3 regions of the Nocardia tengchongensis genome follow, and region 2 is predicted to be linked to each of the others. Evidence: riboswitches for the same ligand, from Rfam matches in the RefSeq annotation. Region 2 holds a riboswitch; each other region holds the start of a gene.
The links. Region 2 has a riboswitch for magnesium ahead of ACYVKL_RS34920 (DUF8020 domain-containing protein). Riboswitches for the same ligand answer to the same signal wherever they lie in the genome.
Positions count from the first base shown of each region.

Region 1: another riboswitch for magnesium. It lies ahead of ACYVKL_RS29860 (MgtC/SapB family protein); the one in region 2 lies ahead of ACYVKL_RS34920 (DUF8020 domain-containing protein).
Region 3: another riboswitch for magnesium. It lies ahead of ACYVKL_RS32985 (NRAMP family divalent metal transporter); the one in region 2 lies ahead of ACYVKL_RS34920 (DUF8020 domain-containing protein).

Region 1 covers NZ_BAAGUM010000015.1:689,209-699,569, reverse strand. The annotation lists gene ACYVKL_RS29880 (DHA2 family efflux MFS transporter permease subunit) at 1-903, shown strand, start outside; gene mraY (phospho-N-acetylmuramoyl-pentapeptide-transferase) at 965-2,050, opposite strand; gene ACYVKL_RS29870 (helix-turn-helix transcriptional regulator) at 2,134-2,973, shown strand; gene ACYVKL_RS29865 (glucose 1-dehydrogenase) at 3,081-3,845, shown strand; gene ACYVKL_RS29860 (MgtC/SapB family protein) at 3,853-4,566, opposite strand; M-box (ykoK) riboswitch at 4,790-4,963, opposite strand; gene ACYVKL_RS29855 (TetR/AcrR family transcriptional regulator) at 5,053-5,676, opposite strand; gene ACYVKL_RS29850 (hypothetical protein) at 5,807-6,205, opposite strand; gene ACYVKL_RS29845 (hypothetical protein) at 6,771-7,400, shown strand; gene ACYVKL_RS29840 (transcriptional regulator) at 7,397-7,711, opposite strand; gene ACYVKL_RS29835 (hypothetical protein) at 7,708-8,172, opposite strand; gene ACYVKL_RS29830 (Na+/H+ antiporter) at 8,246-10,171, opposite strand; gene ACYVKL_RS29825 (hypothetical protein) at 10,225-10,361, opposite strand, start outside.
Region 2 covers NZ_BAAGUM010000018.1:64,966-75,326, reverse strand. The annotation lists gene ACYVKL_RS34935 (ATP-binding protein) at 1-1,435, opposite strand, end outside; gene ACYVKL_RS34930 (hypothetical protein) at 1,432-1,584, opposite strand; gene ACYVKL_RS34925 (FAD-dependent oxidoreductase) at 2,114-3,352, shown strand; M-box (ykoK) riboswitch at 3,495-3,664, shown strand; gene ACYVKL_RS34920 (DUF8020 domain-containing protein) at 4,021-4,806, shown strand; gene ACYVKL_RS34915 (ABC transporter permease) at 4,843-6,600, shown strand; gene ACYVKL_RS34910 (ABC transporter ATP-binding protein) at 6,627-7,913, shown strand; gene ACYVKL_RS34905 (hypothetical protein) at 7,968-8,120, opposite strand; gene ACYVKL_RS34900 (hypothetical protein) at 8,449-9,102, shown strand; gene ACYVKL_RS34895 (serine/threonine-protein kinase) at 9,193-10,361, shown strand, end outside.
Region 3 covers NZ_BAAGUM010000017.1:425,627-435,987, reverse strand. The annotation lists gene ACYVKL_RS33010 (glycoside hydrolase family 43 protein) at 1-938, opposite strand, end outside; gene ACYVKL_RS33005 (hypothetical protein) at 1,043-1,312, opposite strand; gene ACYVKL_RS33000 (hypothetical protein) at 1,309-2,484, opposite strand; gene ACYVKL_RS32995 (hypothetical protein) at 2,756-3,115, shown strand; gene ACYVKL_RS32990 (DUF8020 domain-containing protein) at 3,157-3,843, opposite strand; M-box (ykoK) riboswitch at 4,151-4,330, shown strand; gene ACYVKL_RS32985 (NRAMP family divalent metal transporter) at 4,671-6,446, shown strand; gene ACYVKL_RS32980 (hypothetical protein) at 6,526-6,801, opposite strand; gene ACYVKL_RS32975 (LysR family transcriptional regulator) at 7,028-7,936, opposite strand; gene ACYVKL_RS32970 (inositol oxygenase family protein) at 8,063-8,725, opposite strand; gene ACYVKL_RS32965 (glucose 1-dehydrogenase) at 8,934-9,704, shown strand; gene ACYVKL_RS32960 (bifunctional metallophosphatase/5'-nucleotidase) at 9,715-10,361, opposite strand, start outside.

The sequences.
Region 1 (10,361 bases), on a different contig from region 2:
GACTTCCTGGGCATGCTGCTCGCCTCACCCGGTCTGGCCGCCTTCCTGTTCGGCGTGTCCTCCATCCCCGGGGAAGGCACCATCAAATCGGCCAAGGTCCTCATCCCCGCCGTCATCGGCCTGGCACTGCTGATCGCATTCGTCTTCCACGCCCTGCGCACCGAACACCCGCTGATCGAACTGCGACTGTTCAAGAACAAATCGCTGCGCTACGCGGTGATGACCATGACCCTGTTCGCCATGGCGTTCTTCGGATCCGGGCTGCTGCTGCCCTCGTATCTGCAGCAGGTGCGCGGCGAATCCACCCTGGCCGCCGGTCTGCTCATCGCCCCGCAAGGCCTGGGCGCCATGCTCACCATGCCCATCGCCGGCCGGCTGGTCGACAAGATCGGGCCCGGCAAGATCGTGCTCACCGGCATCAGCATCATGACGGTGTCGATGGCCGCACTGACCCAGGTCAAGGCCGACACCCCGTATCCGCTGCTGTGCGGAGTGCTGTTCGTGATGGGTCTGGGCATGGGCTGCACCATGATGCCCACCATGACCGCCGCCATCCAGACCCTCACCCACGGTGAGGTCGCGCGCGGCTCGACGCTGATGAACATCGTCAACCAGACCGCCGGATCCATCGGCACCGCAACCATTTCCGTGGTGCTGACCACCCTGCTCAACCACCGCCCGGAAGCGAAGATGGCCATCGCGTCCAACTACGATCCGCGGGTGGCGCAGCAGGTGCCGGCGCCGGTGCTGGCCCAGGGCTTCGACCAAGCCGCCCAAGCCTTCGCCCACACCTTCGTCGTGGCCACCGTGCTGCTGCTGGCCACGCTGATCCCGGCGTTCTTCCTGCCCCGCACCAAACCCGCCGCACCCGCCGCGGTCGACGCACCCGCGGTCGTGCACTGAGCAATCGCGTCACCGAAAGGCCCACCCGGAACATGCGATCCGGGTGGGCCTTTCGTATTACTCAGTGCCGGGGCCCGGTGCTCGCCAGATGCTCGGCGTAGAAGAACAACAACCCCGTCGCCGCCGAAATCGCTGCCAGCAGCCAGAACCGGATGATGACCGTCGTCTCGGGCCAGCCGGTCAGCTCGAAATGATGATGGAACGGCGCCATCTTGAACACCCGGGTGCGGGTGGTGCGGAACATGACGATCTGCAAGGCCACCGACACGATCTCGGCCACGAACAACGCCCCCACCGCCACCATCAGCAACTCGGTGCGCGTGGTGATCGACAACCCCGCCAGCAGCCCGCCCAACGCCAGCGACCCGGTGTCACCCATGAAGATCTTCGCCGGCGCCGCGTTCCACCACAGGAATCCCACACACGCCGCCGCGCCCGCCGCGCACACCACCGACAGATCCAGCGGATCACGCACCGTGTAGCAGCCCGGCACCGCCTTGGTCGCGCACGCGTGCGCATACTGCCAGAACGTGATCAGCAGATAGGAACCCAGCGCCAACCCCATCGACCCCGCCGCCAGACCGTCGAGACCGTCGGTGATGTTGACCGCGTTCGACCACGCCACCACGATCAGGCACACCACCAGCAAGAACCCCGCCACCGCCAGCGACACCGTCGAGATGTCGCGCACGATCGAGATCTGCTTGCTGCCCGGCGTCAGCCCCGACCCGCCCCGGAACTGCAACGCCAGCACCCCGAAAACCACCGCCGCGCACAACTGTCCGACGATCTTGCCCGACGCGGTCAACCCCAGACTGCGCTGTTGCGATAACTTGACCGCGTCATCGACGAACCCCACCGCACCCAACGCCGTCGCCAACCCCAGCACCAACAGCCCCGACGCCGAGGGCCCGCGCCCCTCGAAATGCCGGCCCACCAGCGTCGCCGCCCCGTACCCGCACCACAGCGCGACCAGGATCGCCACCCCGCCCATCGTCGGGGTCCCGTGCTTGGCCAGATGACTGGCCGGACCGTCGGAGCGGATCGCCTGCCCGAGCCGGCGCCGGGTGAACAATCGAATCAGCAACGGCGTCACCGTGATCGACACCACCAGTGCCACCAGCGCCGCCACCAGAATCTGCCGCATCCGGCCCCCCTTCCAACCCGAAATCCGGTCACATGCTAACCGTCGCCGGAACCGAACGGGCCCCGCGATTGTTAGCGTGAGGTATGGACCCAGTGGGCGTGCGCCGCGAACAACTGCGAGAGTTCCTGCGCGGCAGACGCGCCCGCATCACCCCCGACCAGGTCGGACTGCCCGCCGCCGGGCGCCGCCGCACCCCGGGCCTGCGCCGCGAAGAGGTCGCCGTCCTCGCCGGAGTCGGCGTCTCCTGGTACACCTGGCTCGAACAAGGCCGCGACATCACCGTCTCGGGCGACGTCCTCGACGCCGTGGCCGCCGCCCTGCGCCTCGACGCCACCGAACGCGGCCACCTCTACGTCCTGGCCGGACTCAACCCGCCGTGCCGCGCCGGAGACTCCGGCACCGACGTCACCGCCGAAACCCGCAACCTGCTCGACGCCTGGGGAACCCGGCCCGCGGTGCTGCGCGACCGCTATTGGAGCGTGCTGGCCTACAACGACGCCGCCCGCGCCGTCTTCGACTACGACGGCCCCGGCCACAACTGCCTGATCACCTACTTCACCAACCCCCGCTACCTCGCCATGAAACAGGTGTGGGCCCACGGCGCACCCGCGGTCGTGGCCGCCTACCGCGCCGACTCCGCCACCTGCCCCGGCGATCCCGGATTCGAGGCCGTCGTCACCGAACTCGCGAAGCGCAGCCCCGAATTCGCGACCCTGTGGGCGCGCCACGATGTCGGTGCCGCCGCCCAAGCGGTCAACGCACTGCACCACCCCCACGCCGGCGAGCTGCACTTCGACACCACCACGCTCACCCTGGCCGACCGGCCCGATCAGCACGTGGTGCTCTACAACCCGCGCCCCGACACCGGCACCGCCGAAGCCCTCGACCGCCTGCACCGCCTGCGCCTGGCCCCACCCGCCTGACAATCACGGCGGCGTGAACAGGGGAGACGCCAGCGTGAAGGTGGTGGTGTCACACCCACGATAAACACGCACTGTTTGCCCCGCGCCGGCCCCGGCACGCTGAAGCCATGACGCACAACGCATCCCGCTTCGACCACAAGATCGCCCTCATCACCGGCGGCAGCAGCGGCATGGGCCTGGCCACCGCGCAGCGCCTCATCGACGAAGGCGCGCACGTCATCATCACCGGTCGCGACAAAGCCCGCCTCGATGACGCCGCCACCGCCCTGGGCCCGCGCGCCACCGCGATCGCCGGCGACATCACCGACCCCGACGACCTCGCCGCACTGACCCGCACCATCACCGAACAATTCGGTCGCCTCGACGTGGTGTTCGTCAATGCCGGTATCGGAGCCTTCCAACCCCTGACCGCCGTCACCGCCGAGGAATTCGACCGCGTCGTCGCCATCAACGTCAAGGCGGCCTTCTTCACCATCCAGGCCACCGTGCCGCTGCTCGGCCCCGGCAGCGCCATCGTCGTCAACGCCTCCTTCGCCCTCTACCGCGGCGCCCCCGGCGCGGCCCTTTACAGCGCCACCAAGGCCGCCGTCCACAACGTGGCCCGCACCGTCGCAGCAGAGCTGGCCCCCAAGGGAATTCGCGTCAACTCGATCAGCCCCGGCTACATCGACACCCCCGCCTTCCGCGCCGAAGCCTCCCCGCAAGCCCAAGCCGCCGCCGGATCCCTCGTCGCCACCGGACGCATCGGAACATCCGACGAGGTTGCGGCCGCTGTTGCGTTCCTGGCCTCGTCCGACGCCTCCTACATCACCGGCATCGACCTGCTCGTCGACGGCGGCCTGACCACCCTCGTCCCCTCCGCCATGGTCTGAACCGTGCTCACTGCTCGGTTTCCACCGGCCGCGGCACGGTGCGCCAGCCGACACTGGTCACCGAAGGCTCCAAGCTCAACCGGCTCACCGCGGACTCCATCTGACGATCGTCACGACGATCGCCGGTGAGTTCGGCCCGCACCTGCACGCGGCCCGGGGACGTGTCATGACTCGAGATCGACACCAGCCGCAAGTCGGTGCGCGTCAACGACTGCACCAGCAGCGCCCGCACCTGCGCCTCGTGGGCGTCGTCGGTATCGGCGTGGAAGGCATACAACGCGTCCTGGGCGTCGGTGCCGTCGGCGATCGGGCGGTCCACCGACCGGGCCACGGTGCGCAGCGCGGTATTGACCACCACCACCGCGACCGTGCCCGCCGCGGCCGTCGAGTACATGCCGGCACCGGCGAGCGCACCGACCGCGGCCGAACACCACAGGGTGGCAGCGGTATTGAGGCCGCGGATATTGAACCCGTCACGCAGGATCACACCCGCGCCCAGGAAGCCGATACCCGAAACGATCTGCGCGGCAACGCGGGTCGGGTCGGCGGTGGCGCCGTTGAAGCCGTGCGCCGACAACAGCACGAACAGCGTCGCACCGGCCGAGACCAGCGCGTTGGTGCGCAGACCGGCCATGCGGGCACGGAACTGACGCTCGAATCCGATGATCGCGCCCAACCCGACACCGGTGGCCAGGCGGAGCAGCATTTCCCAGGTGGTCATCTCGATCTCCCAGCAGATGACGGCGCACTCAGGAATCGGACGCTACCGGGAACGGGGTAACCGCCGAGGAATAAGTGGAGTGTCGCCTAGTGAACGATTGGCTAACGGAACTCGGTCCCGGTCCATCGGGCACGCCCACCACCTCCTCGGCACATATCGACAACGCGACGCCACAGCGTCGCGTGCATGCCGGGGGAGTGGGACCGGCGGGGATTCGCCGGTGCGGTACCACCCCTCGTAAGACCTTCAGCACTCCACGGCGTAACCCGCCACCTGGGCGGGAGCCGGTCGGGGCGTCCCCTTAGCTCGGGGAAGCCTGTCCTGATCCGGGGCGTCTCTCGACGTTCGGGATCGCCGGCCTGTATCCGTGAAGGAGCCTCAGCTAACGACGGCACCTTGCGTCAGCGAGTAAACACCCGTACGCGCCGATCGGCAACCCGATGTGACCGCCGTCGCCCCGCACCCGCCCGGCAACCCGGGCCGGTGTCAGCCGCGATACATCCCGCGGTAGGCGTCGATGGTCTGCACCAGATGATCGACGATCTGCTCGCGGGTAGCGCGCAGCGTGCCGTTGAGCCACGCCGAGAACATGCCCGCATTGCCGCTGGCCATGGTGACCGCGGCCAGCCGCCGCCGCACCGGATCGTCGATGTGGGCGAACAGATGATCCTGGATCAACCGGGTGAAGGCGGGCATCACCGCGATCGTGGTCTGTCCCAGCCCGGTCGAGGAATACGGCTCCACCAGAAACAGCCGCGACTTGCGCGGATCCTGAAGCACCTTGTCCACCAACGTTTCCGACAGCGCCCGATCGCGGTCGGGAGAGTCGGCGACGGCGAACGCGGTCATCGGATCGAGGAACTCGTCGGCGATCTGGCGATAGAGCACATCGAGCAGCTCGTCGCGGCTGGCGAAGGATTCGTAGAAATAGCGGTCGGTCAGTGTCGCGCGCCGGCACACCGCGCGCATGGTGACCGCGCCCGCCCCGGACTCGCCGATCAGATCCAGTGCGGCCTCGAGCAAGGCGGTGCGGCGCGCCTCACGGCGTTCGGTGAGGGTCGTTCCACCCCAGATGCGGGGCTCCTCGGAGGGAGGCTGCTCGGTCTGCACCGGGTCAAGAGTAATGCCCGGGCCCGGGTGTGAGCGCACACCCGGCCCCGGACCGGCCGATACGCGAACCCATCGGCCGGCTCGGCTCACCGGCGGGCGACCCGAGAATGCGCGGGTGAACCCGCCGCGCTCACTTGGTGACCACGCAGGCGCTGCCCAGATTGATGCCGGTATTGACCGTCACCGTCGCCCACTGGGAGCCGTTGTAGGTCCAGGCCTGCACGTAGTGCGTCCCGGTCGAGGTCGGTGTCCAGCTCGAGGTGGCGGTACCGCCGGTGCCCAGGCTGAACTGCTGTGGATTGAAGCTTGCCGCATTGCTGTCGTAGAGCCACACGTACTCGTTCGGACTGCCGTTGACGGTGACGGTGTAGGCGCAGTTGGTGCCGTAGCCGCCGCCGATGCTGGTTCCGGTGGCGATGTTCACGCTGCTGACGTAGGCGGCCGCGTCGGGCGCGGCCAGGACGAGCGCCGCGGCCGCGGCGGTAGCGGTGGTGAACGCGGCCAGAGCCGACTTGCGTGACCGAATCATTGTCGATCATCTCCCCAGATGAACGGGTGAATGAAAACTGCGACGCCATTGGCGCATACATGCAGTGTCGGCGTTGCGCACCCCCGATACGCCCGTATCGGACCAGTCGTTGCCGACCCGTCGGTTCGCGCGCCCGGAAGATGATCTCCGGCAACCCTTTCGCTGCACCACCCTGGTCGCGAAACGTCAACAGCCCCTAATGATCCCCTAATTCCCACGCTCACATCGCATTTCAGCAACTGCATCGCTAACGTTCTGTTTGTCCGAAGTGCCCGGGTGAAAAAGCGCAGACACCCAGCGGTACACGACGACGGCGAGTCCTCTTCCCCGAGACTCGTCACCCCGCGTCCCCGCCGCGCAGCGGGCGCCGCGATCCCGGCGGCGCCGGGCCGACCCCCGATCCCGGCCCGGCGCCGCCGCCGCGCATCCAGGACCGATTCCGCCACAAGGTGAGCGCGGATCGCCCGACGCTGCAATGATCGACCCAGTTTGGATTCAGTTCGGGGCGGCATTGCGAATCAACCTGTGCTCGTGGACTGTTCGAGGTGCAGAAGGATCGACCAGTATGACCGCAAGCCGGTACGCCAATAGCCCCGCCGTTGCCGAGGCCGTCGAACCATCCGGATGGGGGCGGCATCTGGGCGTCGGCGACGACATCGCCGACAGCCTCGACGCCGGACAACTGGGCACCCTGATCTTCCTGCGGAAACTGCTGCGCTGCTGGTACATCGCCAATACGCTGCTCGCGCTGGCCCTCGGAGCGGGCCTGGGACTGCTCGCCTGGCAGTACGGGCAACGCACCTACGGCGACTGCTCGACCGGCACCACCTGCTACCCCGGCTGGGAGTTGCTGGTACTGGGAATCGGCAGCGGCGTCATCGCCGCGGTCCTCGTTTTCGTGGCGGTCTCACTGCCCTGCTTCGTGATCGGCTACGCCATCCGCTGGTCGGCGCGCGCCATGGCCGACCGCAACACCGCGCCCGAGCACCACTACCCGCCCGAACCGCAGCGCGCCCCCGACCGCCACGAATGGCGCACCACCGAGCAGCCACCCCGCCGGCCCGCGCGCACCGAGCAGAATCCGCCACGCCCCGCGCGCGGTGAACAATCCCCGCAGCGCCCGATCCGCGGCGAACAGCCCGCCCGCCGCCCGGCGCGAGGCGAACAACCGGCCCGCCGCCCCGCGCGGACCTAGACCCCGGGCTCCCCGGGAGCCGTTGCGCCGGCGACGATGTCGCGCAGCGCCGCGATGTGCCCGTCGAACGCGGCGCGCCCCGCCGCGGTCAGGCGCGCCCGCACCTTGCGGCGACTGCCCTCGAGGCGACGCTCGGTGCTGACATAACCGGCCTCCTCCAGGGTCGCCAACTGCTTGGACAACGCCGAATCCGACAGTCCCAGGCGGTCTTTGAGGAACGCGAACTCCGCCCAATCGGCCGCGGCCAGCGTCGCCACCAGCGTCAGCCGGGTACTGGGATGGATCAATTCGTCGAAGCGGGCGATACTCACGCGCGCACCCACCGGCGCAGCACCCGCAGCAGCTCCGGACCGCCGAAACCGATCACCGCGGCGACCAGCAGCGCCGACCAGCTGCCCGGATGCCCGGCACCGTCCGCGTCCAGGGCGATGGCCGCGACCACCGTGACCCCGACCAGCGCCACCAGCATGCCGATCACCACCAGCGGGGTGCGACGCCCCGCGACATCGGCGCTGAGCTGGACCCCGCCGGTGCGATGACGCCCGCCGAGCAGCCGCGAGGCCAGGGTCGCGTGCCCGGCCCCGAACGCCAGGGTGGCCGCCGCGACCAGCCAACCGGGTCCCAGATCGCCGAGCACACCCAAAACCAGCCAGCCGCAGGCCATTCCCCACCAGTATCCGCGCGGCAGCCCGACCTCGCGGGCCATCTGCCGCCGCGCCTGCCCGGCCGCATCCAGCGCGGCGCGGGCCTGATCCGGAGTGATGCCGTCCATGATGACCCCTCACTTTCCTACTTGGAAAGTAAGACTCCACTTTCCCGGTAGGAAAGTCAAGGGTGTGGCCGTTTCAGCCCAGCAGCTCATCCAGGTAGCACCAGCGCCACGACTCGCCCGGCTCCACACTGCGCATCACCGGGTGCCCGGTGTTGTTGAAATGGTTGGTCGCGTGATTGCCGGGCGAGGAGTCACAGCACGCCACATGCCCGCACTCGAGGCACATCCGCAGATGCACCCACACCAGACCCTCGTCGAGGCATTCCCCGCACGCCTCCGGGGTGTCGGGCACCCGCACGCACGGCGCCTCCCGCAGATGCTCACACGCTCCCGGCGGCATCGGCACCCGCAGCGGGGTTCCGTCGTCCTCGTCGGCCTCGGCGACGCGATCGATGGTCGACTCCTCGATGTCGAGGGTGGCCATCACCGCCTGCAGCACTTCCTGATCCACCAGCCCCGAATCCCGGATCCGCAGCACGGTGTCGCGTTCGGCGGCCAGCATCGCCAGCCGCAACCGGCGGTACTCGCCGCTGGGGGTCACCCGCTGGGATTCGGAGCGGCCCAACAGCTCCCACGCCGACTGGGCTCGCACCACCACCCGATTGCGCAGCGCGTCCACCACATCCGGGGGCGTTTCGGGCGCGATGTTCTCTTCCAGCGCCTTCAACCCCGCCGTGGTCGCCTGTTGCAGCAGGTTCGCCTCCTGCAACAGGTCCTCGGCGCGGCTGGGCCCGCGCAACCGCAACAGTCGCACCAGCCACGGCAGCGAGAGTCCTTGCAGCAGCAGCGTTCCACCCACCACTACGACCGCCAGCAGCCGTAGCGTGTCCAGCTCCGGGGTGTCGGCCGGCAGCAGCAGTGCCGCGGCCAGCGTCACCACCCCGCGCATGCCCGCCCACGCCACCACCGCCGGTCCGGTCCACTCCGGCTTGGGTTTTCCCTGCCGCCGCCCCTCGATCTGCCAGGCCGCGTACGTCGCCGGGAACACCCACACCGGCCGCACCACGATCACCGTCACCAGCACCACCGCGCACGTGGCCAGCAGCGTCGTATGCGGCAGATCGCTGTGCCAGGCGGCCTCGACGATGTGGCGCACCTGCAACCCGATCAGCAGGAACACCGCGCTCTCGAGGATGAAGGCGATGGTGCGCCAGTTGGTGTGCTCGGCGATGCGCGAGGCCGCGCTCTGCCACTGCGGCGCACCGTGACCCAGGATCAGCCCGCAGGTCACCACCGCGATCACCCCCGAGGCGTGCACGGCCTCGGCGGGCAGATACGCGATCCACGGCGCCAGCAGCGACACGCTGGTGTCGAGCACCGGATCGTTGATGCGCCGGCGCAGGAACGCCAGGATCATCGCCGCGGCCACACCGAACAGCGCGCCACCGCCGGCCGCGCCGATGAAACTCGCCCCGGCCTGCCACAGGGTCACGCTGCCCGCCATCGCGGCGACCGCGGTGCGCAGGGTGACCAGCGCGGTCGCGTCGTTGAACAGCGACTCGCCTTCGAGCAGGGTCACGATGCGGCGCGGCATCCCGACCCGGCGCGCGACCGCGGTGGCCGCGACCGCGTCGGGCGGGGCCACGATCGCCCCGATCGCCACCGCCGCGGAGAACGGCACGGGCAGCAGCCAATACACCACCGCGCCCACCGCGAACGCGGTGAACAACACCAACCCCACCGACAGCAGCGTGATCGAGGTCTTCTTGGGCCGGAAATCCACCAGGGAGGTGCGGATCGCGGTCGTGTACAGCAGCGGGGGCAACAGCCCCAGCAGCACCAGTTCGGGTTCGATGTCGAACTCCGGCACGAACGGCAGATACGACGCGATCACCCCGGCGATGGTGAGCACGAACGGCTCACCCAACCCCAACCGGCGCGCACCGGCCGCCAGTGCGACCGCGACCGACACCAGCACTACGAGTCCGAACGCCCACTCCACGTGATCATCGTGCCAGCCGGTCTGCCCGATCAGGGCATCGGCTCGCCCCGGCCACACGACCGGGCCCACCTGGGCGGTGCCGGCGCGCGGCGCTCAGCGGCGTGGCAGCCTCAGTCGGCGTGCCCGGAGCGCGATCGAGTGATCGCGAAGACCCCGATCCGGGCGGCCAGCGCGACCAGCCACAACACCACACCCACCATGTTGAACACCGGCCCCCCACCGGTATAGGAACCGACCAGGATGGAGA
Region 2 (10,361 bases):
CCCGCTTGGCCGCCACGTCCACCAGCGCCGCCACCGCGACCGCCACCAGCAGCAGCACCACGATGGTGAGGAAATTGTCGAGCTGATCGATGGTGAGACTGTGGCGGGGTTCGGTGAAGAACCAGTTCAGCAACACCCCGGACAGCAAGGCGGACAGGGCGGCCGGGGCCACGCCGCCCAGCAGCGCCACCGCGATGACGCCGATGAAGAACAGGGCGCTCTCACCGCTGAGATCCAGCAGGCGGTCGAGCCAGAAGTAGATGACCGCGCAGATCAGCGACGGCACGAAGAACGCCGCCGACCAGGAACCCAGATTGCGTTCCCGCCGCGTCAGCGCCGACCAGCGGAAGCCGCCCTGATTGGATTCCTCGTGAGTCACCATGTGGACGTCGATCTTGCCGGACTCCTGCACCACGGTCGCGCCGATGCCCTCGTCGACCATGCGCGCCCAGCGCGAGCGCCGCGAGGTGCCCAGCACCAGCTGGGTGGCATTGACCTGGCGGGCGAAATCGAGCAGCGCCGTCGGCACGTCTTCGCCGGTCACGGTGTGCAGTTCGGCGTCGAGACCGGTGGCAAGATCGCGCAGCCGGTGCAGCCGTTGCGTCGACACCCCGGCCAGGCCGTCGCCGCGCACGATGTGCAGCACGATCAGTTCGGCGCTGGACTTGGCGGCGATGCGGCTGGCGCGCCGCACGATGGTCTCCGATTCCGGGCCGCCGGTCACCGCCACCACGACGCGTTCGCGCGCCTCCCAGGTGGTGGTGATCTGGTGGTCGGCACGGTATTTGGCGAGCGCGGCATCGACCTGGTCGGCCAGCCACAGCAGCGCCAGCTCCCGCAGGGCGGTCAGATTGCCGGGCCGGAAGTAGTTGCGCAGCGCGGCGTCCACCTTCTCGGCGGCGTACACGTTGCCGTGGGACATTCTGCGCCGCAACGCTTCCGGGGTGATGTCGACGAGTTCCACCTGGTCGGCGGCGCGAACCACCCAGTCCGGCACGGTTTCCCGCTGCACCACGCCCGTGATCTGCTCGACCACGTCGTTGAGGCTCTCCAGGTGCTGCACATTGACCGTGGACACCACGTCGATGCCCGCGTCCAGCAGCTCCTGCACGTCCTGCCACCGCTTCTCGTGCTTGCCGCCGGGAATGTTGGTGTGCGCCAGCTCGTCCACCAGCACCACGGCCGGCGCGCGCCGCAACACCGCCTCGACGTCGAGTTCGGGCAGCGTCGCCCCCCGGTATTCGACCATCTTCGGCGGGATGCGCTCGATCCCGGCGAGCAGCTCCGCGGTCTTGCTGCGGCCGTGGGTCTCCACGACCGCGGCCACCACATCGCGTCCACGCTCCAGCCGCCGATGGGCTTCGCCGAGCATCGAGTAGGTTTTGCCCACGCCCGGGGCAGCACCCAGGTAGATGCGTAGTTGGCCGCGTTTCACTCGTCCATCATCGCGCGCGGTGCGCGGATGCCCTGCTGCGCCGTGCGGACGGGTTCGCGGGTGGTTTCGGCGTTGGCCAGCATGCGCAGCATGAGGGCGCAACCGAGGAACCCGAAGATCACCATCAGGGTGACGGCGACGTGCGGCACGGTTTCTCCTTGTATATGTGCGGGTATCGCCCCGGCCGTGGCCGGGCTCCCCACTTCATACCTCCGATGCTGGTCAAGTCGCCGATCCTGACGGTTTCTTTACGACGGTGTGTCGGGTTGTTGACGCCATCCGAGCGGACCGAAGCAGACCGAAGCAGATGAAAACTACGGGGCTAGCCGTTTGACGCTCTCATTACATGGGACCTCGTTCAGGCAGTCCTTTCAGCACTACGTCGGGCGAGGGTCAATTCTCGGGCAGCGCATCCTCGCCGAAACGTCCGCCACCGACTGTTCGTGTGACGTCAAGGATCACCCGTGGCGCGCTGGGCTTGTTCGCCGACGCGAGCATGCCACGGCACGTATGGGCGGTTGACCGGTTAATCCTGCGGGTTGTTACGGCGAGCGTGGGGTTGATCGGTCGTCGCTTGCCGTGATGCTGCGTGGTCGACGGGATGGACAGCTGCCCGCGGTGGTCCATTGCCGGACGCGCCAGCGTGGTGCAAGCCCGGCGCAAGCGAAGACAGCGAGCGTGGCTGTGCACCGGTTCGGTGTGAGTGGTCGATCTTGTTGTGAGAGTGAGCGTGCGATAGTGCGAGTTGTGATTGCCGGAGCGGGGCTGGGCGGGTTGTGCCTGGCACAGGGGCTGCGCGGGAACGGCATGGAGTTCGAGGTGTACGAACGGGATGCGGAGGCGGATAGCCGAACTCAGGGGTACCGCATTCGGATCGATGAGACCGGGCAGCAGAGTTTGGCCGAGTGTTTGCCGGGGGAACTGGTGGAGATGTTGCGGGACACGTCCGCGGTGGCCGGGTCGGGCGGACGGTTCGTCGACGTGGAGTTGAACGAGGTATCGGGGCGGGTGGTGGATACGTGGCGGCCCTCGGCCGTCGAGGGCGCGGACACGGCCGAGGATGGTGATCTCAGTGTGAACCGGCAGACCCTGCGCGAGATTCTGATGACCGGCATCACCGATAAAATTCGGTTCGGCAAGGAGCTGATACATGTCAGCGAGAGCGCGGGCGGGGTTACGGCGCGATTCAGGGACGGGACCAGTACGGTGTGCGACGTGCTGGTGGCGGCCGACGGGGTGAACTCCGCGGTACGCAGGCAACTGGTACCCGCAGCTGATCCGGTCGACACCGGGATGGTCTGTCTCTACGGCAGAACCACGCTTACTCCCCGCACCCGCGCTCTGGTCGCCGAAACGCTGCTCGACGGAACGTCGGTGGTATTCGCCGAGGGATTCGCCGTCATCGTGGATGCGATGGCATTCCGCGCGAGCGCTTTCGACGGGCGTCGCCTCACACCGGTGAACGACTATCTGTACTGGGCGTGTTTCGGAACGCGCACGGCCCTCGGATTCGCCGACAGCGGAGAACTCGATGGCGACATGCTCGAGACGGCCGTCGGCATCAGCGCGGATTGGCATCCTGGACTGCGGGCTGTTTTCACTGCCTCCGATCGGAACGCGTTGGCAGTCTTGCCGATTCGCTCGGCCCAGACGCTGACGGATTGGCCGGGCGGCCGAGTGACCGCGCTCGGCGACGCCGTTCACGCCATGAGCCCGGCCGGCGGACTGGGCGCGAACACCGCTCTGCGCGATGCCGCCACCCTGTCCATGTGTCTCGGCTCCGGCCGGGGCACGCTGCTCAGCGCCGTTGCCGACTACGAGCAGCGCATGCATCGCTATGCCCGGGAGGCCGTCACGGCATCCCAGCGTGGAGCCGAACGGCTGACCGCTGCTGCCGCGTCACGCAACGTTGGGTAGGTAATCCGACATCGGTGGTCTTGGCGGGGGCCACCGGCTCCGCAACGCCATCCGCCCGGTGCCCTGTCAGTGGCGTCGGCCACGGTCGAAGAATGAGCGAATAGCGGTTTTGACTTTTAACGAGTCGTTAACTAGGTTCCCTGTTGCACCTCGATAGGCGAGGCTCCTGCACGAACATAGGCCACTGATCTGACGACGTCGAGAGACGCCCAAGGTTAGGACAGATTTCTCCGGATCAAGGGGTAATCCAAAGTGGCTTTCCGATTCGGAACACGTCGTGCAGTGCCAAAACTCTGACGAGAGGGGTGTGCGTCCGCCCCGAGAGTTCCGGGCGACCTCCCCGCGTGCGTTGACGAATCGCGTTCTACCAGTGAGGAGGTCGGGTAGCAAGATGGCACCCGATGATGACCCGGGATCTCCGGGCCGGCCCCTCCGCCTCGGTCCGGGCCGCTAGCCAGCACACCAACACCGCGTCGATATCTCGACGCACGTAATTCTCCGATATCACGATGCCGCCTGCGCGGCACCGGATTATTCGCGTGCACATTTTACGAATGAATTCGGAGATTCGCATATATATCCGACCCGTCGGCACCACCGTGCTCGACGGTATTCGATGCTGCCCGGAAACCGATGCGGGCAGCGGTATCCCGAGGGGAAACATCCCGATGAGAATTCGCTTGCTCGCATTCGCCACCGCGGCGCTGACCGCCGCCGGACTGGTCGCCCCGGCTGCCGCTTCGGCCACAGCACCCGGACCGGACGTCCGGCTCGCCGACGCTGTGAACGTTCAGGCCGTGTCCGGCGACGCCCGGATCGTGGACCGATCGGTGGTGCTGCACACCGACCTCGGCACGTTCCGAACCACCGCCGACCAGCTGCAGATCCTCGATCCGCAGGGCGTGGTGGTGGGGGCGATCCCGCTGACCATCACGAAGCAGGACACGACGTACCCGATCGACGCCCGCATCGACGGCGACAGCGCCACCCTCACCCCGAGCCCGGATCGGGCCCGACCGGTCAGCGCCGAGGAACGACGCATCGCCGCGGAGCTGCACGCCGTCGCGGAGGCGCAAGCCGAAGGCCCTGCGGCACAGCAGATTGCCGATCCCGACAGCTTCGAGGATCGGATGAATACCGTCTTCCAGAACGTCAACAACGAGCTCACCGTGGCCCTGGCGGTGGGCACGCTGCTGGGTGCCGTCATCGGCGCGCCGCTGGGCTGCGTCCTGCTGGGCGCGGGCCAAGGTCTCGCGGTCGGCGCATTGACGTTGGGCACGTTGGCGATTCCCGGCGCCATCACCGGCTGTCTGGAAGGCGCGGTGGTCGGGGCCGGAATGGGCGTCGTGGTTTTCAACCTGCTCGTCGGCGTACCGGCGGTGCTGGCCTCGGCCGTCCACGCCTACAACGTCATGACCGCACCGCCCGCGGTCGCCGCCGAATCGACCAACTGAGTTGCGACGAAGCCGCTCGGAGCGAGGTGAACAGCAATGACTCTTGAATTGACAATTCCGGACCGCCCCAAGACGACTCCCGAGGTACCGCGGGTACGCGGCCGGCTCCGAGCGGTGGACTACCTGATCATCGGCGCGGGCGTGCTGCTGATCCTGCTGGTGCTGCGGCTGTTTCGGGACATGTCGGTGCCCTGGACGCCGGATACCGGAACCGAGGCCGTATCGACCGATCCCGCGAATCTGCCCTATTACGCGGCCCGCACCACGCTGCGCATGTTCATCGGCCTGGCGGCGTCCATCCTCTTCACACTGATCGTCGGCCAGTGGGCGGCACGCTCGCGGCGAGCCGAGAAGGTGCTCATCCCGGCCCTCGACGTGCTGCAGTCGGTGCCGGTGCTGGCGCTGGTTTCGATCACGGTCACCGCGTTCGTGGGCCTGTTCCACGGCTCGTATCTGGGCGCGGAGGCGGCGTGCATCTTCGCCATCTTCACCGCGCAGGCCTGGAACATGACCTTCGCCTACTACCAGGCGCTGCGCAATATGCCCCGGGAGCTGGATGATTCGGCCCGCATGATGCGGCTCACCCGCTGGCAGCGGCTGTGGCAGCTGGAGGTGCCGACGGCGATGGTGCCGATGATCTGGAACGGCATGATGAGCTTCGGCGGCGCGTGGTTCATGCTCGCGGCCTCGGAGGTCATCACGGTATCCGGCCGGGACGAAGCGTTGCCCGGCATGGGTAGCTTCATCGCGGCGGCCACCTCGGAGGCTCAGGTCGGCAATCTCATCGTGGGTGCGCTGGTCATGGTGCTCACCATCGTCCTGGTGAACGTGGTGTTCTGGCGGCCGCTCACGGCGTGGTCGGAGCGATTCCGGGTGGAGCACACCGAAAGTGCGCAGGCCCCGAGGAGTCTGGTGCTCGACCTGCTGCGCCGCAGCACGGTGCCGGGCCGGCTGGCACGGGTCCTACGACCGGTCGGTGAGCACGTCGATCGCCTCATGCGGGTCTTCGGGCGCAGCACCCGTTCCGCCTACGACGAGCGCGCGGGCAGCCGCATCGGCGATGTGCTCTTCTTCGGACTGCTCTTCGCCGCGCTCGCCTGGGGCACCTGGGCACTCGCCTCCTACTTCGAACGAACCGTTGGCCTGGCCGAATTCGGGCCGACCTCGCTGATGGGGCTAGCCAGCCTCGGCCGCGTGATAGTGCTGCTGGTGGTCTCCACCATCGTGTGGGTGCCGGTCGGCGTGTGGATCGGGATGAATCCGCGCGTCTGCCGGTTCGCTCAGCCGGTGGTGCAGGTGCTGGCCAGTTTCCCGGCCCAGTTCTTGTTCATCTTCGTCATCGCGGCGCTCACCTACACCGGCATCTCACTGAATGTCGGCGGCATCGTGCTGATGGCGCTGGGTGCGCAGTGGTACGTGCTGTTCAACGTGATCGCGGCGGCCGGGCAGATCCCGACGGACCTGCGCGAGGCCATGGACGATCTCGGCGTGCACAGCGTGCAGCGCTGGAAGTCGTTGATATTGCCCGCGATCGCCCCCGGCTACGTGGTCGGCGCGATCACCGCGTTCGGCGGCGCGTGGAACGCCACGCTGGTCGGCGAGGTCGTGGAGGCCGGGAACACGCGTATGGAGGCCTACGGCCTGGGCGCGTACATCACCAACGCCACCACCGACGACGTCTTCGCCAGGGTGCTGCTCGGCACCGTGGTGATGAGCGTGGTCACGGTGACGATCAACCGCCTGTTGTGGCGACGCCTGCAGCGCACCGCCGAACGGCGATTCTCGCTGAGCTGAAACACTTTTCGAAAGGAGGACCCATCGTGTCCGCCCCCATCATCACCGTCGATCGTGTCACCAAGAACTTCACCAACCCCTCCGGCGAGCAGCTGCCTGTGCTCTCGGATGTCTGCCTCGAGCTGCGCGAGGGCGAAATCGTCGCGCTGCTGGGCAAATCCGGCTCCGGCAAGTCCACGCTGCTGCGGATCATCGCGGGCCTGACGCTCCCCTCTGCGGGGTCCGCGCGCATCCGGCAGACCGAGATCACCGAGCCGAATGCCGATACCGCCATGGTGTTCCAGACCTTCGCGTTGCTGCCGTGGCTGACTGTGCGGCAGAACGTCGAACTCGGCCTTCGCGCCCAAGGGATTTCGGCCTGGGAGCGCGGCGAGCGGGTCACCGACGCCATCGACATGATCGGCCTGGACGGTTTCGAGAACGCCTATCCCAAGGAGCTTTCCGGCGGCATGCGCCAGCGGGTGGGATTCGCCCGCGCCCTGGTGGTGCAGCCGGAGGTATTGCTGATGGACGAGCCGTTCTCGGCGCTGGACGTCTTGACCGCCGAGAACCTGCGCGGCGAGCTCATGCGACTGCGGGCGGAGACTGCCTTCCCGACCAAGACCATGCTGATGGTCACCCACAACATCGAGGAGGCCGTGCAGCTGGCCGACCGAATCCTGGTGCTGGACAACAATCCCGGGCGAATCAAGGGTGAGATCCAGGTGCGTCTCCCGCAGCCGCGAGACCCGCGCGGCGCGGGGTTCCAGGCGCTGGTGGACCAGGCCTATCGGATGCTCACCGACGTCACCTTCGATGGCAGCTGGCCGAGCATCACCCCCAGCCCCACTACCCGGCCGCTGCCCGATGCCGGGGTGGACGGAATCGGCGGCATGCTGGATTTTGTTGCCGCCCGAGGCGGGCGGGCCGACCTGCCGGATCTGGCGGGCGGGTTGCGCTTCGAGGTCGACGATCTGATGCCGCTGGTCGACGCCGCCACCATGCTGGGGTTGGCCACCACCGCCGACGGGGATATCGAGCTCACCCTCGACGGCACCCTGTTCACCGAGGCCGATATCGACAGTGCCAAGGCCATTTTCGCGCGGCTGGCGCGGGCCAAGGCGCCTCTGGTCGCGGCGATCGACCACGCGCTGGCCGGTGCGCGCAACCAGCGGCTGCGCGACGGCTTCTTCCTCGACCTGCTGCGGCGGGGCTTCACCGAGCACGCCGCGCGGCGACAACTGCGGATCGCCATCGACTGGGGACGCTATGCCGAACTCTACGAGTACGACGCCACCGAGCGGCTGCTCACCCGGCACCCGGACGAGGCCTGAGGAGGCGTCCGCCGTTGCGGCGAGCCCGGGCACGGCGCTCGCCCTCGCCGCGTTTCACTCGTCCATCATCGCGCGCGGTGCGCGGATGCCCTGCTGCGCCGTGCGGACGGGTTCGCGGGTGGTTTCGGCGTTGGCCAGCATGCGCAGCATGAGGGCGCAACCGAGGAACCCGAAGATCACCATCAGGGTGACGGCGATGTGTGGCACGGCTTCTCCTTGGATATGGACAGGTGCATCCGGCCGCGCGCGGGCGCGTGGCCGGGTTCCCACTTCTTACCTCCGATGCTGGTCAGGTCGGCGGTCCTGACGGTTTCTTTACGGCCGTGTCCGGTGTTGTTGACAGGATCCGAGCGGTCCCGGGGGCATCGTGACCTGGTCGCGCGGGCAGGATCCGAGATGGGCCATGTCCTTCGGCCGAAAATAGCTACTGATCAGCTACCATTCGTGACGCACGCGTCGTATCACCGGTAGCCAGGGGAGCATTCTCGCCTGCTGCAGCAGATTCCCAAGTCGAATCCAGCGAGAGGGTGGTCGAATGGCTCGTCGGTATGGAGGATCCCGGACCAGCGCGTCGCGACGCGCCTTGTTGCCGATTGTCGGCGCGATACCACTGGCCGTCGCCGTGACCTGCTCCGTCGCCACGGCCGAGGCCGCGGCGCAGCCCAGCGACCCGGCCGCCGCGCTCTTCCAACAGATTCAGGCCGGCCCGGTGCAGCCCGGCGTGCCGGCGATTCCCGCCGCAGTCCTCGATCAGGTGAAGAACGCCGCGGCCGCCGCCCAGGCCGCCGTCGGCGACGGACTGCCCACGGTCCCTGTCGACAGCAACTACTCGCAGAACACCACCAACCTGATCGTGGGCAGCGGCGCCGCCGGTCTCATCATCGGCGCGGTCGTGGGGACGGTATCGGGCGCGGTGATCGGGGCCGTGCCAGGGGCGCTCGTCGGGGCTGCGGTCGGTGCGGCCATCGGCGGGGTAGCGGGTGGTCTCGCCATGGGCGTTCCGACCCTGGGAGTGGGTGCGCCTATCGGGGCCGGGGGTGGCGCCCTCGCGGGGGCCGGCATCGGTGCCGTGATAGGCGCTGTGCTCAGTGCGATCGTGGCCGGTGTCACCATCGGCGCCATCGGCGCGGCTGTCGGTTACGAGCTCGGCGCGGCCACCGGGCTCGGCAACGCTTTGCAGGGCGGCTGAGGCAGCGACCGCCACCGCTGACCCGGGCCGGAAAAGGCCGACCGGTACCAGATCTCGCGTAGGCAGTGTGGGAACCCTAAGCTGACGTCCGTGAATTCCGGGCGGTCAATGGTCGACGGGCGTTTCGAGTTGATCGAGCCCCTCGGCAGCGGTGGCATGGGCACGGTGTGGCGGGCGTACGACGTCGCACTGCACCGCGAAGTGGCGCTGAAAGAGGTGAAGGCCGACGGCGAAGCGACCGCGGCCGAGGTGCAGCGCGAACGCGTGCTGCGCGAAGCGCGCGCACTGGCCCGCATCGCCCACCCGAATGTGGTGGCCATTCACCACATCGTGGACACCCCGGCCGAGAAACATCCGTGGATCGTCATGGAACTGGTCGCCGGCGGCTCGCTCGCGGACCGCCTCGACGACGGCCCCATGACCCCGGCCCAGGCCGCCTGGGTCGGCCGCGGCATCCTCGCCGGCCTGCGCGCCGCGCACGCCGTCGGCGTCCTGCACCGCGACGTGAAACCCCCGAATGTCCTGCTGCGCACCGACGGTTCCCCCGTCCTCACCGACTTCGGCATCGCCGCCGTCAACGACCTGACCGGCCTCACGTCCACCGGCAGCGTCGTCGGCTCCCTGCCCTACGTCGCCCCTGAACGCCTGCAAGGCCACGAAGGCAACCCCGCCTCCGACCTCTGGTCCCTCGGCCTCGTAATGTTCGCCGCCGTCGAGGGTTACCAGCCCATGCGCCGCGACACCGACGTAGCCACCCTCGCCGCCGTCCTCATGGGCTCGGTCCCGCCCCCACGCCAAGCGGGCGCCCTGAGCCCCGTCATCCAAGCCCTCCTGGTCCCCAACCCCGGCCACCGCCCACCCGCCGACCAGGTCGACCGCATGCTCGCCCAGGCCATCGCCACCGGCGACACCGCCCCGGAACAGCTTGCCCACCAACAGCTGTCGGACTCATTCCGCACGACCACCTCGCCCCAGGACCTGACCCCGCCCCCGCAGCCCTTCCACGCGCCACAGGGGTACGGGACCGCAGTCCAGCCGCCCCAGGGGTTTGCGACAGTCCAGTCCGCGCAGGGATTCGCGACCGCGGCCGAGCCTGCACAGGGATTCGCGACCGGGTCCCAATCCGCGCAGGGGTTCGCGACGGTGGCCCAGCCGCAGTCATTCCCGCAGATGCCGCCCCAGGGATTCGCGACGACCATTCAGCATCCCGGCGGGTTCACCGCGCCCCAGGCGTTCGTGCCAATGCCGCCGAATCCCAC
Region 3 (10,361 bases), on a different contig from region 2:
CCGTTGTGCCCCGGGGCGATCGCGCCGGGGCCACCGGGCAGCATGGGTCCGCCGGATTTGGTCCAGGCCTTGGGGTCCAAGGGATTTCCGCCGCGCGCCAATTCGAGCAAGCCGATTCGGTAGGTGTCGTCGAAGCTGGCGTTGGCGGAGAAGGTGGCGAAGAGGCGGCCGTCGGGCGCGATCAGCGGCTGCGGGGCCTCGTTGATCTTCAGATCCGCGTCGTTGGGGACGGTTTCCCAGTCCGCGGTCGGGGTGGCGATGCTGACGCGGTCGCCGACCGGCGTCATCGGATCCGACATCCGGACCACGCAAATGTCCTGTACGCGTGTGTCTTCGGGGTCGTGCAGGCAGGACCAGAAGTAGTAGCCCACATTCTCGAACTGCTGGTAGGTGCCGTCGATGGCCCAGCCGCCGGGCAGATTCAGCGGCCCGAGATAGTCGTAGGGACCGGTGGGATCGTCACCGGTGGAACGCAATGCGTACATCCGATGGGACTCGTTGCTGTCGTCGGACTGCCCCGCGAAGTAGATCCACCACCGGTCACCGATGTGCACCAGTTCCGGCGCCCAGATCTTGGTGCAGGCGGGCGCGGGGCAGGCGGGGTGCTCCCACACCACCTTCGGCTCGCTCTTGCCCAACCCGCCGAGCGTGTCCGAGCTGCGGATCACGATGTTGTCGTCGTTGTAGAAGTCGCCCTGCACCAAGTGGAATCGGCCTTGGTAGTACGCCATGCTCGGGTCGGCTCCGGGCGCCAGCACCGGATTGGCGAATTCCTCGCCGGGCGGCCCGGATGCGGGCGCCTGCGCCGCACCCACCCCGACGACCGTGGACCCGATCGCCACCGTCACCGCACCCGCGACCGCCAGAACGCTGCGCCAACCCGTAAACCTCACCGCTCCGGCGGGGAGCGAACCGATCAGGGCGACGCGGCGATTCATGTGCAGTCCCATCCCTTCGCGGAGCCAGTGAATCATCAGCAACGCTACTGCCCGGAAACACCGCGATCGGCCATCGCCACTCCGCGGCCGCGACCACGGATCGCTCAGCCGGGATCACGCAGCAGGTGTTGCACCGCGCCCGCCACCACCCGATAGGCGAGCCAGGCCGGGACGATGACCAGCACGATCAGGCGCAACGCCGACACCGTGGCGGCGAAGAGCAGGTAGCCGAGGCCCATGCCGCCGGGCGAACCGAATCCGTGGCTCTCCGACACCGACGCCAGGACCGGGCGCAGGGCGAGATACAGCACGACGGGGATCAGTGGGAAGCGGATCAGCCGCCAGACGGCGCGCAGCCAGGCGGGCGGTTTCATCGCGCCAGCTCCGGCCCGGAGGTGAGGAAGGCGAGCAACAGTGCGTTGCCGATCGCCCCGCCGTTCGCGAAGCGCAGCCGGTTCCCGCTGCGCAGCGGCAGGCCGGTGAGGTCGGTGGTGCGGAAAATACGGGTGAACACGTCGCGGTGACCGAAGGCGCGGGCGGGGGCGAGCGCGAATGCGGTGGCCGACACCGAGATTCCGAGAATCACCGGACCGCTGTCGATGTCCCCGGGTCCGTCGGAGCCGCCGCCGTATTCGTGGATCGCGCCGAATCCGAGCACGCTGCGCTCCTCCCGGAACAGTCCGGTCGCCAACTGTTCGGCGAGCGCCCGGTCCGCGAAGCCGGCGAAGTAGGCCGCCAGTCCGGTGCCCGAGGCGCGCGGGGCGTCGTGCGCGTGCCCGTCGGCGCCCATGCGTTGCAGCACCAGCCCGGTACCCGGGTCGATCTGGACCGCGCGGACCTGCCGAGCCCAGTGCGCGAGGACGGCGCTGTGGTCGGCGCCGGTCGCGCGGCCGTGCACGGCGATCGCGGCGGCGACGGCGGCCACATCGGTCGGGTAGGCCTCATCGGGAAAGGTGTCGATCAGCGCGGTCGGCGAGGCGAGCAGCCGCCGCTCGTAGGAAGCGACGAGCGCGTCCTGCCGGGCGGCGAGGTCGGGCGGAAAGGCCGGATCGACCAGGCGAGCCATCCCCAGGGCGAGGGCCGGGTAGGAGAGGTAGGCGTGCCCGTTCGCGGAGTCGGGCACGGTCACGCCGTCCTCGCCGTGCCAGGCCGCGGTGAACACCGGCCGCATCTCGGGCAGCAGTGTCTTGGCGGCCGCGCGGGTCGCGACGGGGGCGTAGCGGTCGCGCCATTCGGGGTGCGCCAGCGAGATCTGCGCGAGGCCGAGCGCGGTCATCTGATGTGCGATCAGTCCCCACATGCCGGTCAGCTCGCCACTCGATCCGTTCGCGCGCTGCTGATCGTCGGCGGCTTCGAAGGCCACCGACTCCTCGGCCAGCGCGCGCACCCGTCCCGGATCCCCGCGCAACCAGGCGTCGGCGTCGCGGCCGCACCACCAACTCGGCAACAGACCCGCGATCGTCACCGCCGCCACGACACCGGCCGCCAGGGCGAGCGGACGGCGAAACCTGCGTGAGCGGCGTGACACGCCGTCCGGACTCCCCATGTCTCCGAACGTACCTGGATTCGCGTACCAGATGCTATGCGCGGCGGCGGGTTTCGAATCCTTCGAGCGTTCTCACAGTGCGCGCGAAAGCTATTCCGGTCGATCGTCCGAAATACGACGCGGTCATTTACCGGACCACCGCGCCAAGCAGGGTTGAAACACAATCCGGCGCTTTGTTCGTTAATCCGGGATATTACCCTCGCGTAGCCGGGGCGGCGGGTGCATTCTGGAGAAGAGAAAGGAATCTTCGCTGCTCGAGGGAGGTAAGGACATGGTCAGGGTGACAGCGGTCGAACAGGACGGTCAGCACTGGCATCCGCATCCCGGTGACGCTATCGAGGACCCGCGAGAAGGCGCGGCGCTGGTGATGTGCCTGCTCGGGATCGCGGCCTTCGGCATGACGATCGTGGCGGCCGCGTCGAAATTCTACGGCTGGGCGCTCATCGGCGGGATTGCCGCTGCGGTACTGATTGTTTCGGGCCTGTTGATGATCCGGTTCGAATACTTCCGCGAATTCAAACGGGAGCAGCAGGTCGGGCGGCAGGGCCACAACCCGTTGGTCCGCGCCGAGTACCGGCCGCGCCAGCTCAGCTCGTGGCAGGTCCGGAAGGGCGAAGGCATCGAGTCGTGACCGGCTGACCGGCCACGACCCGACACCGAGCTCCGCTCCCGCTACTTCGCCGGAGCCGGGGTGAACGGCTGGTTGATGGTGGTGAAGTACTGGATCGCGGCGGCGATGGCCACCGGGGCGGTCACCAGGAGCAGGCCGCCGATCGCGCCGAGCGCACCCATGGCCGCGGCGCCCGCGAGGCAGCCGACGACCGCACCGGGCAAGAAGGAGAACAGGCCGCCGATGATGCCGGTGGCCAGCGTGGCCCCGCCGCCGACGGCGATGCCACCCAGGGCGCAGCCGACGGCCGCGCCGCCGACGCCGCCGACCAGGGTCCCGATGGTCGCGCCGACGGAGATGGTGTCCTTCATACGGTTCCACGCCGCCTGCTCGCGGTCGTAGGGGGTCTTCCAGGGAGCGGTGTCCTCAAAAGGCAGCGCGACCGGCTGGTAGGCCGCGTGCTGCAGATCGAGCTGCGGCGTCAAAGTGACAGTGCGCTCCCGGATTTCGGCCGCGATCGGGAAAACGAAGTCGTCCACCCGGAATGTCAGCTCGGTTCCGGCAACTACCGTGCCATCGGCGCCCTTGATCTTGAAAACGCCATTCTCCACGTCCATCGAGCCGATATCGGTGGAAATGACCGCCGATCGGTCGGTAGCGGATGCCGAGTAGTGAACGGCACCGACGTCACCCACCTCATGGTCGGCGTTCGCTGTTCCTGCGGTAATTGCCGTGACGGCGGCCACCAATGCGGTAACCGCAGCGAATCCACTCTTGCGCACTTGATTTACCTCGATTGAGTAGGCCCGCGGAATTAAACCTCATCGCAGGATCAGTTAGTGACAAGCAAACCCTAAGTCTGTTCTCAGCTGATCGGCAATGCATATTTGCCATAAGTGACTCGTTACACATCCGTGGCTATCCCGTTGCACGCCAAGTGAATCCGCCGTTCATTCAGGTATATCCAATATGTCTCGAAGATGAACAAACGGGGTTTCAGCGAACCGACCGGGCCGGATTTGACAAGCACCCGACCCGGGCTCACCATTGCCCAAGTCAGCACCTCGCTAGGCGAGGCTCCTGTACGAACACAGGCCACTGATCCGACGACGTCGAGAGACGCCCAGGGTTAGGACAGATCACCCCGGATTAAGGGGTGATCCGAAGTGGCTTCCCCGGGCCGCGAGCCCCCGGATACGTCGTGCAGTGCCGAAGCTCTGACGAGAGGGGTGCGGGGCCTTCGCTGTTCGTGTGCGCGGCCCTGGTTCCTTCTTGCCGTGCGCGTTGCGACACCACGATCAGCGGCGTCCCCGTACGCCTCGGCGGCAAGGAGGTGAGGGACGAACCATGAGTTCCGGCGATAGTCCGTATCCGAGTACGTATTTCACGTTCTCGACGTCCCCGGCCCGCCGCATTCCGGTCACCGGCTGACCCGTTCCCGCTCGAGCTGCCCCGGCGCACCCTGCGCCGGCGTCGGCGCGCGCCGTGGTCAGGTCGATCGCTGCCCGAAATCGGCTGCCGCCGGGCGTATTCCGCATGCCCGCAGAAACTGCTGATCGAAAGCGAGGGACAGGCCATGGCCTTCTTCGCGAACGGCTCCGGCCGCCGCACCTCCACCGTCGCCGCCTCCGGCGCCACCGCCACTCCGCCCGGTGACACCGCCGGCCCGACGGGCGCCGTCATGGACAGCGCCCACGTCGGCGACATCGTCGGCGCGTTCGGCTCCATCGGCCGCCACGACACCCTCGAGGGGCGCTCGCGCCTCCAGCGTTTCCGCATGCTGCTGGCCATCATCGGCCCCGGCCTGATCGTCATGGTCGGCGACAACGACGCCGGTGGCGTGGCCACCTACGCGCAGGCCGGGCAGAACTACGGCATGGCCCTGGCCTGGACGCTGATCCTGCTGATCCCGGTGCTGTATGTGAACCAGGAGATGGTGGTCCGCCTGGGCGCGGTCGCCGGAGTCGGCCACGCGCGCTTGATCTTCGACCGCTTCGGGAAGTTCTGGGGCGCGTTCAGCGTGGGCGATCTGTTCGTGGTCAACGCGCTCACCATCGTCACCGAATTCATCGGTGTCTCCATGGCGCTCAGCTACTTCGGGCTGCCCAAGGACGTGGCCGTGCCGCTGGCCGCCGTCGGGTTGTTCGCCATGGTGGCGGGCGGGTCGTTCCAGCGCTGGGAGCGGTTCCTGTTCGGGCTGATCGCACTGAACATCGTCATGTTCCCGCTGGCATTCCTGGTGCACCCCAACCGATCCCAGGTCGTGCACGGCTTCGTGCCCTCGTTCCCGGGCGGGCTGAACTCGACGCTGCTGCTGCTCATCGTCGCCATCGTGGGCACCACCGTCGCACCCTGGCAGCTGTTCTTCCAGCAGTCCAATATCGTCGACAAGCGCATCACCCCGCGGTGGATCCGTTACGAGCGCATCGATCTGTGGGTCGGCATCGTGGTGGTGATGGCCGGGGCCGTCGCCATCATGACGGCCACCACCTTCGGGCTCGGCGGCACCGTCGCGGCCGGGAATTTCACCGATGCGGGCGCGGTGGCGCGGGCGCTGCACGACCATGCCGGGCCCACGGTGGGCGCGCTGTTCGCGCTGCTGCTGCTGGACGCGTCGCTGATCGGGGCGAACGCGGTGGGCCTGGCCACCACCTACGCGCTCGGCGACACCTTGGGCAAGCGGCATTCGCTGCACTGGAAGATCTCCGAGGCGCCGGCGTTCTACGCGGGTTACGCGGCGCTGCTGGCGCTCGCGGCGGCGGTGTCGTTCAGCCCCGATCACGTGCTGGGCCTGCTCACCCAGGGTGTACAGGCGCTGGCGGGGGTGCTGCTGCCCTCGGCGACGGTGTTCCTGGTGCTGCTCTGCAATGACAAGGCGGTGCTGGGGCCGTGGGTGAACACGGTGCGGCAGAACATCGTCGCGGGCGTGATCGTGTGGTCGCTGGTGTTGTTGTCGCTGGCGCTGACCGCGGCGACTTTCTTCCCCGGCATCACCACCGCGAACCTGGAGCTGGGTTTCGGCGGGGGTGCGCTGGTGGGCGTGCTCGGTGGCGCGGGCATGCTGATCGCCTGGCAGCGCGGCCGACGCCGGGAAACCGAGCGCACGGCAAAGGAATTCGGGAATCTGGACCCGGATCAGGTGGAGGAGCTCGAGGCGACCCGGCTGACGCGGGACGAGCGCAGGGCCATCCTGCGGGCCGACCGCGACACCTGGCGCACCCCCGCGCTGGACACCTTGGAGCGTCCGGCGTTCTCCCCGGGGCGCACCGCGGGCATGCTGGCATTGCGCGGATACCTGCTGGTGGCCGTGATCCTGGTGGGGGTCAAGGTGGCTCAGGCCATCGGCAGCTGAGCCCCGGGCCGTCGGTGGCCCGTACAGAACCCGACATCTCGGGTGGGCCGGCGCGGAACTTCCGCGTCGGCCGGGTCGGTCAGAGTTCGTCGAGCTCCGGAATCGGGGGCAGCACCGGCTCGGGCCATTCCTCCAGGGTCGCCACCTGGAGATGGATGAAGGCCGCGATGCGGTGGCGGGCCGAGGACGGGAGTCGCTCGATATCGGCCGCGCTCAGGACGTGTGCGCCGAAAGAATGGGGCTGGGGCGCTTCTGGGTCGGGCGTTTCGGGAACAACCTCTAGCTTCGCCCGCGAAGCAGTGGCCGGAATGACTGGCTCATCCGGGTCTGCGGCAGCGGCGGCGGTTCGCACCATTCCGTGACCATAACCCTTTGATAACGCACACGGGACGCGTTGGCGCACTTGTGTCTTCGCGCTGCGAATTCAGCGAAGCCATTGTAAAGGCACTTTGAATGTGCAGGCAGACATGGCCGTCCGGAAATCCGTTCGGCTCGCGCCGGAAGACTATGGTGATCGGCGTCACTCTGTCAACACATCGGACAAAACTCCCGGAAGTGACAGCGAAACCCGCTGGAATGCTTCAGATCGGGCGGCACGCAATGGCATACAAGTCACGCGCCGGACCGGTCGGCTTCTGGCCGATCGGCCACACCGCCCGCAACTGCCGTTCCAGATCCAGACCCGTCACGCCGGGCGACACCAGAATTCCCTCGGCCAGCTCGGTCGCGACGGCCAGCGAACTCAGCACCGCCGGCGCCAGGCCGTCGGCGACCGCGGTCTTGATGGCCGTCGTCGAGGACAACTCCAGCGCGACGGCCGGCTCCCACCCCGGGACCTCCGCCGTCATGGCCCGCTCGAAGGAGTTCCGGGTTCCCGACCCGGGCTCGCGATAGATGAGAGGGGTGCGCGCCAGCTCGCCCGCGCCGATCTCCGCGCGCCGCGCCCACGGATGACCGGGCGCGACCACCACGACCAGCCGATCCCGCGCCACCACATGGCTTTCCAGCTCCCCCGGCAGCCGCGGGCTCTCCACGAATCCGATTCCGGCCCGCCCGTCGAGCACCGCCCTGGCCACCTCGGCCGAATTGCCCGATTCCAGCGCGATGGAGGTGTCCGGCATCCGCGCCCGCAGACCCATCAGCCACTTGGGAAACAGGTACTCGGCCACCGTCTGGCTCGCCGCCACCCGCAATCGCGAATCGCGTTGCGTGCGCAGACTGTCGATCCCGGCGTCGAGGCGCGCGGCCGCGTCCACCACATCGCGCGCCCACTCCGCGATCAGCGCCCCCGCCGCGGTCGGCCGCGAACCGAGCGTCGTCCGCTCCAGCACCGGCACGCCGACCAGCTGCTCGAGGTAGCGGATCCGTGAACTCGCCGACGGCTGACTGATCCCGTGCGCCTTGGCCGCGCGCCCCAGACTGCCCAGCTCGATCACCGACAGCAGCAGGTCGAGGGCGGACAGATCGGGGACGCGCGGGGACAACGGCATAGATCGAGTCTATGCGCGCCCCGCGACCGGGTCCGATGACCTCGGCACCGGCGGGCAGCCGCCCGGTGGCGATGGAATCACCGCACGAGGTCCAGGTCGGCGGGCGGCCGCCAGGTGGCGACGGAATCAGCGCGCGACGGCCAGGTCAGCGGCGGCCGCCACGCGCTCGACGATCGGCCGCCAGGTTTCGAGTGCGTGCACGGTGAGGCCGACGACCTTGCCGGCGTCATCGGCGCGGCGCAGGGCGATGGCGGCGGTGAATTCGGGATCGCTCTCGAAGGCGGCGATCTCCGCGGCGGTCATGGGTCCGCCTTGAGCGACCAGCGTGCGGCGGCTGGACGCCGACAGCGCCGCGGCGTGGGCCGAATCCGTGGCTGCCAGATACCGTTTGGCCACCACGTGGAGTTCCACCAGTCGCGCGACGCGTGCACCGAGCAACCCGCGCACGGCGTCACCGCCGTGGACGCCGTGCCCCGCGTCGTCGCCGGGCACGAGCACGTGTCCGATGTCGTGGACCAGTCCGGCGACCTGGAGTTCCTCGTCGGCGGGGAAGTCGCGGCGCAGCAGCTCGGCACACTGCCGGTCGTGGTCGAGGATGTCGACCGGATCGCCGCTGCGGTCGGGCATGTCCCAGGCGTCGTGGCAGTCGGCGAGCAGGGCCATGAGTTCGGCGACGGTGGCCGGCGCGGAGACAGTTGCCACCTCGGCGACCTGGGCCGACTGGGCCGACTGGGCCGACTGGGCGACGGTAGCGGCCCGGTCGTTCGATGCGGCGGTCGCGCGGTTCACGAACGCACCCTACGGCGCGTGGGCAGCACTCGCCACCGGTCGCCGAATTGCCTGCTCGATGACATGAGCTGCACTGATCGAGATATCAATGATCTGGTACCGGGTGCGGCTCCGCGCCAATTCGGAACGCGTCGGACAATATTCAGCGAACAACTGCGTGGCCGGCGGACGGGTCACCGTGCGCCGGATCCTCTGGAAGGAGCCTCCCATGCACGACCTGTCCGGCAAGACGATTCTGATCACCGGCGCGGCCCGGGGCATCGGTGCGGAGACCGCGCGGCAGGCGGTCGCGGCCGGGGCGAATGTGGTGATCGCGGACGTGCTCGACGATGACGGCAAGGCGCTCGCGGCCGAGCTCGGCGCGCCGGCGGTCTACCAGCATCTCGACGTCACCTCCGAACTCGACTGGGTGACCGCGCTGGCCGCGGCCTGCGAAGCCTTCGGCGGCACGGTGGTCGACGGACTGGTCAACAATGCCGGGATCTCGACCGGCGAGCTGCTGGCGAACGAATCGGTCGAGCACTTCCGCAAGGTCATCGACATCAACCTGGTCGGGGTGTTCCTCGGCATGCGGACCTTCATTCCCGCGCTGAAACAGGCGGGCGGCGGCTCGATCGTCAATGTCTCCTCCGCTGCGGGTCTCATGGGCTTGGCCCTTACCGGCAGCTACGGCGCGTCCAAGTGGGCGGTGCGGGGCATGTCCAAGGTGGCCGCCATCGAGAACGGCACCGACCGGATTCGGGTGAACTCGGTGCACCCGGGCATGACCTACACGCCGATGACCGCACAGGTCGGCATTCGGCAGGGCGAGGGCGGCTATCCCAATACCCCGATGGGCCGGGTCGGCGAGGCCGGCGAGATCGCGGCCGCCATCGTGTTCCTGTTGTCGGACGCGGCCGCCTACATCACCGGCGCCGAACTGGCCGTGGACGGCGGCTGGACCGCCGGGCCCACCGTGAAATACGTGATGGGCCAATGATTCCGCGACGCTAACGCTTCTCGATCCGGCCGCCCGGCGGGGCGACGGCGCCGCGGGCCCGCAGGTACGTCTCCAGCGCGTCCAGATCGATGGGCCCGACCAGGGTTTCGCTGCTCTGGGTGAACACCGTGAAGCCGTCGCCCCCGGCAGCCAGGAAGCTGTTGGTCGAAACCCGGTAGACCGCTACGGGATTCAACGGCTCCCCCGCGACCCGGACGCTGCCGTCGATCACCTTGTGGCCCTTGGGCGCGGTCTCGGAATAGGAGTAGGAGATGCCCGCGACGGCCAGCACTGCGGGCTTGCTGGCGTTGTCCCACTGCTGTTCCAGCAGATTCAGGATCTGCTGACCGGTCAAGGACACCGCCACCACCTGATTGCCGAACGGCTGCACCGTGTAAGCCTGCTCGTAGGTGATGTTCCCGCCGCCGAGTCCCGCGCGGACGCCGCCGGGATTCATGAACGCCGCCACCGCCCGCACCGAGGACATGGCGTCGAGCATGGAGTCGGCGATGACATCGCCGAGCGGGGAGTCACCGGCGGGCGCGGGTTCGGCGGGCAACGGCGCGGCGGCGGTGCCGATCACCCGTTCGGCGCGCGGTTTCGCCTGCGCGGCATAGAAGTCCACCAGTTTCGCGGTGGCCTGGGCGGGCGTGATGT